One region of the Plantibacter sp. ME-Dv--P-095 genome, then DNA from elsewhere that is predicted to be linked to it. Evidence: predicted binding sites of a transcription regulator. Region 1 holds the regulator's gene; the other holds the start of a gene.
What was found. Region 1 encodes HrcA, which represses chaperone genes, less so after heat shock. Its sites were predicted from a motif close to TTNGCACTCGNNNNNNNCGAGTGCNAA; they were not measured.
Positions count from the first base shown of each region.

Region 2: a site for HrcA is predicted at 1,242-1,268, ahead of groES (co-chaperone GroES). Genes of this name have one in related genera too.

Region 1 is NZ_JARVSB010000004.1:439,004-442,206, reverse strand. It holds gene dnaJ (molecular chaperone DnaJ) at 1-973, opposite strand, end outside; gene hrcA (heat-inducible transcriptional repressor HrcA) at 1,028-2,050, opposite strand; gene QRN26_RS07200 (DUF4870 domain-containing protein) at 2,266-2,823, shown strand; gene hemW (radical SAM family heme chaperone HemW) at 2,935-3,203, opposite strand, start outside.
Region 2 is NZ_JARVSB010000007.1:260,314-263,516, forward strand. It holds gene QRN26_RS11205 (class I SAM-dependent methyltransferase) at 1-1,186, opposite strand, end outside; gene groES (co-chaperone GroES) at 1,345-1,641, shown strand; gene rarD (EamA family transporter RarD) at 1,869-2,774, shown strand; gene QRN26_RS11220 (ABC transporter substrate-binding protein) at 2,962-3,203, shown strand, end outside.

The sequences.
Region 1 (3,203 bases):
GGACGCCGATCTTGAGATCGCCGCGACTGTTGCCGCGGAGCCGGGTCACGCCGCGGTCCTTGACCGTGATGACCTCGGAACTCTGGACGCCCGGACGCAGTTCCACCTCGACGTCTCCGTCGAGTGCGTGGACCGTGACGTGGCGCCCGAAGATGGCGTCCGTCATCGGGACCTCCAGCGTGCACAGCAGGTCGTCGCCGTCGCGGCTGAAGACGTCGTGGTGCTTGACCTTCATCTCGAGGTAGAGGTCGCCGTTGGGGCCTCCGGCCGGACCGACCTCGCCGCTCCCGGGCATCTGCAGCCGCAGACCGGTGTCGACACCGGCCGGGATGTCGACCGACACGGTGCGACGGGCGCGAAGGCGTCCCTGCCCCTGGCAGGTGACACACGGGGTCGCGATGATCGTCCCGTAGCCACGGCAGGTGCCGCAGGGTGCCGAGGTCATGACGTTCCCGAGCAGCGAGCGGACGGCGCGCTGGATGGAACCGGTGCCGTGGCAGATGTCGCAGGTGACCGGCGAGGTGCCCGGCTGGCAGCAGGAGCCGTTGCAGGTGCCGCAGAGCACCGCGGTGTCGACCTCGAGGTCGCGGTGGGTGCCGAAGATGACCTCGTCGAGGTCGAGCTCGACGCGGAGGAGGGCGTCCTCGCCGCGCGAGCGACGCGACTTCGGGCCGCGCTGCTGGCCGCCACCGCCGAAGAAGGTGTCGAAGATGTCGCCGAACCCACTGAAGCCGGCGTCGCCGCCACCGAACCCACCCGCCTGCGGACCCAGGTCGTACTGCTGGCGCTGCTTGGGGTCACTGAGCACGTCGTAGGCGTGCGTGACCTCCTTGAACCGTTCCGAGGCGTCGGATCCCGGGTTGACGTCGGGGTGCAGCTCGCGCGCGAGGCGGCGGTAGGCCTTCTTGATCTCTTCGGGCGTCGCCTCCTTGGCGACGCCGAGGGCTGCGTAGTGGTCGGGGTAGTCAGCCACTGAGGGCCTTTCGTTCGAGGTGCGGAAGGTGTTGGTGGACGCGACGAGGAGGCGTCACTCGGCGTCGAGGATGCGCGAGAGGTATCTGGCGACGGCTCGGACCGCCGCCATGTTGCTCGCGTAGTCCATTCTCGTGGGGCCGAGCACGCCGAGGCGGGCGATTTCGCCACCAGAGGAACGGTAGTTCCCCGCGACGACACTCGTCGTCTCGAGGCCGAACGACGCGTTCTCCCGCCCGATGCTGGCGACGACCCCGTCCCGCTCCGACTCCATCTCGCCGAAGAGTCTGAGGAGGACCACCTGCTGCTCGATCGCGTCGAGCACCGGGTAGATGCTGCCCGGGAAGTCGTCCTCCGTGCGAGCGAGGTTCGCGGCGCCCGCCATCACGAGGCGGTCCTGGCGCTGGGCCGAGAGCTGCTCGCGCACCGCGTCGACGATGCGGACCGCCGAGGACCGGTCGAGTTCGGCGATCGTGTCGGGGACGTCGCCGAGGGCGTCGTGGGCGTCGAGGAGGGGGCGTCCGGCGACCGCCTCGTTGCACGCACCGCGGAGGCGCGCGATGAGGTCGTCGTCGACCGGCCGCTCCGTCTCGATGAGACGCTGCTCCACCCGGCCGTTGTCGAGGATGATGACGGCGAGCACCCGGTTCGGCGTGACGCTCACGAGCTCGAGGTGCCGGACGCGGGCACGGGAGAACATGGGGTACTGGACGAGCGCGACCTGGTTCGTGAGTTGCGACAGGAGCCTCACCGTGCGGTGGAGCACCTCGTCGAGGTCGCCGGAGGCGCCGAGGAACGTCTCGATCGCCGTCCGTTGTGCATTGTTCAGGGGACGCCGGTCGGCGAGGTGGTCGACGAACATGCGGTAGCCCTTGTCCGTCGGGACGCGCCCCGAGGAGGTGTGGGGCGCGGCGATGAGCTCCTCGTCCTCGAGCTGGGCCATGTCGTTCCGGATGGTGGCCGCCGAGACGCCGAAGGAGTGACGATCGACGATCGTCTTCGATCCGACCGGCTCACGCGACGCGACGTAGTCCTGGACGATGACCCGGAGGACCTCGAGACCGCGATCCGACACCATGGCGAACCCCTCTCCTCGTCTCCGCCGAACACCGACCGTCAGCACTCGAACACCCTGACTGCCAATCATATCGCGGCCCACCGGAAGGCATCCCTTGCGCGCCGTGGCGGCCCAGGAATACCGTTGGCGACAGGCGTGGGTCCCGTTTCCGCGACACCTGGTGCGATACGCTCTGCTGGACCAATTGAATATCACTCTCCGTGAAAGGTGCGAAGATGTCCGATCCGAACGCTCAACCGCCCGTCGACCCTGCCAAGGGCGGGTCGGTTCCGCCTGCAGGAGACGGCGCGACGCCCCCGCCCGCAGCTCCTCACCAGCCGCCGGCAGGCTCCTACCCGCCGCCGCCCGCCGGTGGCTACGCGCCGCCGCCGCCCGGTGCCGGTTCCTACCCGCCGCCGCCCGCCGGCGCTCCGCAGTACCAGCAGCCCTACCCCGTCGCGCAGCCCATGAGCCCGTCCGACGAGAAGCTCTGGTCGACCCTCATCCACATCGGTGGGATCTTCTTCGGGTTCATCCCGCCGCTGATCGGCTACCTGGCGCTCAAGGACCGCGGGCCGTTCATCAAGGCCCACACGCTCACCGCGCTCAACTTCCAGTTGACGATGCTGATCGCGCTCGTGGTCGGCTCGATCCTCACGATCGTCGTGGTCGGCATCCTCGTCATCATCGCCGTGTACATCGTCGTGATCGTCTTCAGCATCATCGCCGCGATCAAGGCGAACAAGGGCGAGCTGTACAGCTACCCGCTCACGATCCAGTTCATCAAGGCCTGATCCTCCGAGCCCCACTCGACAGCCCCGTCCGGTCCGCCGGTCGGGGCTGTCGGTCTTCCGGCGGTCTGACGCCGTCCGACGGTCTCCCGGCCGGGACGCGCCCGGACCGCGTCAGTCGCCGACGAGTCGACGGACGACGGCGTCGGCGAGGAGTCGACCGCGTCGCGTGAGCTCGAGGCGGCCGAGGAGCGCCTGCCGCGCATCGACGAGCTCCTCGGCGATGAGCCCCGCGACGGCGGTTCGCGCCTCGGGGGCGAGGGTGCGGATCGGGATGCCGTCGCGCGTCCGGGTGAGCAACAGGATGCGTTCGAGTTCGCGGGTCTCGTCGTCGAGGGTCTCGCGACCGGCGGCGGGCGACTCGTCAGCCGCGATGCGCTGGG
Region 2 (3,203 bases), on a different contig from region 1:
CGACGCGCTCCACCAGCAGGGCGCTGTGCTTCCCCGCGATCCTCGTGAGGATGATCGTGGCCGAGTGGTCGCCGCGCAACGCGAGCCGTTTGCGGAACGTCGCCGGGTCGATGTCCACGCCGCGCTTCTTGATCTCGAGGACGCCGATCCCGCGCTCGCGCATCGTCCGCTTGAGGGTCTTCTCATCCATGGGGAGCCGTTCGAGCACACGGAACGTCGACGCGAACGGCGAGGTCGTCGCGCTGTCGGAGGTGAGGTACGCGATGCCCTGACCGAGCATGCCCGCCTCCAAGCGGACGGCGAGGTCGCCGATGAGACGGGCGCGGATGACGGAGCCGTCGGGTTCGTGCACGTACTCACCGAGGTCGCGGACCGGGGCGTCGTCCGCGTCGCCGTCCGCCGTGAGCTCGTGGTGGACGCCGTCAGCGAGCAGGAGCGCGGCACGCCGGACACCCGGTCGGGCGAGCGGGCCGAACCAGAGGGTCATCTCGACGAGTTGGCCGTCGACCGAGACCCACTGCGCCTCGGCTTCGTCCGGGATGAGGGAGCGGTCGAAGCCGGGCCCGAGTTTGACGCCGACCGGGAGGCTGCCCGCCGTGGCGAAGACGGTGTCGAGGGAGGGGGTGTAGTCGGCGGCGCTGGCGAGCCTCGCCGTGTCGGCGTGTCCTGCCGTCCGCCGGGCCGGGTCGAACCAGACGGCGTCGAACCCCTCGAGGGCGACGTCCTCGGCCGCTTCGTTCCGGACGGTCGCCGAGGGGAACGGTGCCAGGTTGTAGCTCGCGATGGCGGCGGTGACCTCGTCGATGTCGACCGCCGTCACCTCCAGGTCGAGGGAGGCCATCGCCATCGAATCGGCGCCGATGCCGCTCCCGAGATCGGCGATGCGCGTCAGGCCGGCCCGGGCGAAGCGCCCGGCGTGCAGAGCGGCGACGGGCAGGCGGGTGGCCTGTTCGAGGCCTGCCTCCGTGAACAGCATGCGGTCGGCGAAGGGGCCGAACTTGCCGACCGCCTTCTGCCGGAGGCGCGACTGCGTGAGCACGGCCGCGACGAGTGCGGGGGAGTGCCCCTCGTTCCGGAGCCGACCGACGAGTCGGACGGCCTCGTCCTTGGACGGGTAGGGCGGGAGCGAGTCGAGGAGTCTGAGCCCCTCGGCCGTCAGGAGCTCCACGAGTTCCGATCGTTCCATGGTCAGCGGACTTCTCGCGGAGCTGGGTGCATCCGGCAACGCTAGCAGCCGGTGATTGGCACTCGCATTGCGTGAGTGCCAGAAGATGCCTAGACTGGAATCAGCACTCTCGCAGTGTGAGTGCTAACAACGTCTTCGTTTCAAGAAAGAGGTCAACCGTGTCGGTCTCCATCAAGCCGCTCGAGGATCGCATCGTCATCAAGCAGGTCGAGGCAGAGCAGACCACCGCTTCCGGTCTGGTCATCCCCGACACCGCCAAGGAGAAGCCCCAGGAGGGCGAGGTCGTGGCGGTCGGACCCGGTCGCATCGACGACAACGGCAACCGCGTCCCCCTCGACGTCGCCGTCGGCGACAAGGTGATCTACTCCAAGTACGGCGGCACCGAGGTCAAGTACGCCGGTGAGGACTACCTGGTCCTGTCCGCGCGCGACGTCCTCGCCGTCGTCGTCCGCTAGACACCGACGAACGAACCGAGCGGCTCAGGCCGCTCCACAGCCCGAATGGCATCAGCCGTTCGGGCTGTGTCCGTTTCACGAGGTCGGCCAGCCCGCCGCGGGTCTAGCCTGGACCAGTGCAGAACCCGAGCGATCCAGCGGAAGTCGAAGTCGATGTCGAGCTCGCCGCCGGAGCGGCGCGCGGGCGTTCAGGGGTCGAGGTCCCACAGCAGGGGAGCCGGTCGGGCCTGATCTCGGCCGTCGCCGCGTACTGCCTCTGGGGAGCACTGCCGCTCTACTTCATCGCGCTCGCGCCGGCCGGAGCCTTCGAGGTGGTCGCCTGGCGGATCGTGTTCTCCCTCGTGTTCTGCGCCGTGCTCATCCTCGTGACGCGCTCCTGGCGTCGCCTGCTCGGGATCCTGCGGCAGCGGCGCATCGTGCTCACGATGGGGTTGGCCGGCGCGCTCATCTACGTCAACTGGCAGACCTACGTCTACGGAGCCCTCAACGGGCAGGTGGTCGAGGCCTCGCTCGGGTACTTCATCAACCCGATCGTCACCGTCTTCCTCGGCGTCTTCTTCCTCCGCGAGCGGCTTCGTCCCGCGCAGTGGGCCGCAGTGGTCGTCAGCGTGATCGCGGTGCTCGTCCTCGCGATCGGGCACGGCAGCGTCCCGTGGATCGCCCTCATCCTCGCCTTCTCCTTCGGCCTGTACGGCTACATCAAGAAGCAGGTCGGTGGTGTGGTCGACGCGGTGTCGGGTCTGACGCTCGAGACGGCTTGGCTGACGCCTGTCGCGATCGCGCAGCTCATCGCCGTCGGTGTCTCCGGCGGGCTCACGATCGGCACCGCCGGAGTGGGGCACACGCTCCTGCTGGTCGGTGCCGGTGTCATCACCGCCGTCCCGCTCCTGCTGTTCGCCGCGGCGGCTCGGCGGTTGCCGCTCACCTGGATGGGGTTCATCCAGTACTTCGCGCCGATCATCCAGTTCGTCGTCGGCGTGGCGGTCCTCCACGAGGCGATGCCGCCGGAGCGGTGGCTGGGCTTCGGACTCGTCTGGTTGGCACTCGCCATCCTCACGGTCGACATGCTCGTGGCGTCCGCGCGCAGCCGACGGTCCGCGGCCGCCGATCGACGCCGCGCCGCGAGGGTCTGAACAGCGGATTCCGGCGCTGATCGCGCGACCACTGCAGGAAAGACGCGAAACCGGTACCTCTGAGGTAACGATTTGGTCGTGTTACACGCTTGTAACGTCAACGACATTGTCCAGCGCACTCTCAGCGGATAACTTGACACAACGGCAGCCCCTGGAGCTGCCACTCTTCTGACAAGCAAGGAGTACCATGAGCGTCTTTTCGAAGGCCACGGCCGCTCGCTCCCGCCCTCGTGCCATCGTTCTCGGTGGCATCGCACTGATCGGAGCCAGCGCGCTGGTCCTGAGCGGATGCGCCTCAGGTGGCAGTGACGACAGTGGCAGCGGCAGCAGCAAGCCTGCTGGCGACCTCACCCTGAAGCTCGGCACCGCGTTGCCCCAGACGGGCAACCTTGCGTTCCTCGGCCCGCCCGAGGAAGCCGGTGTCGGTCT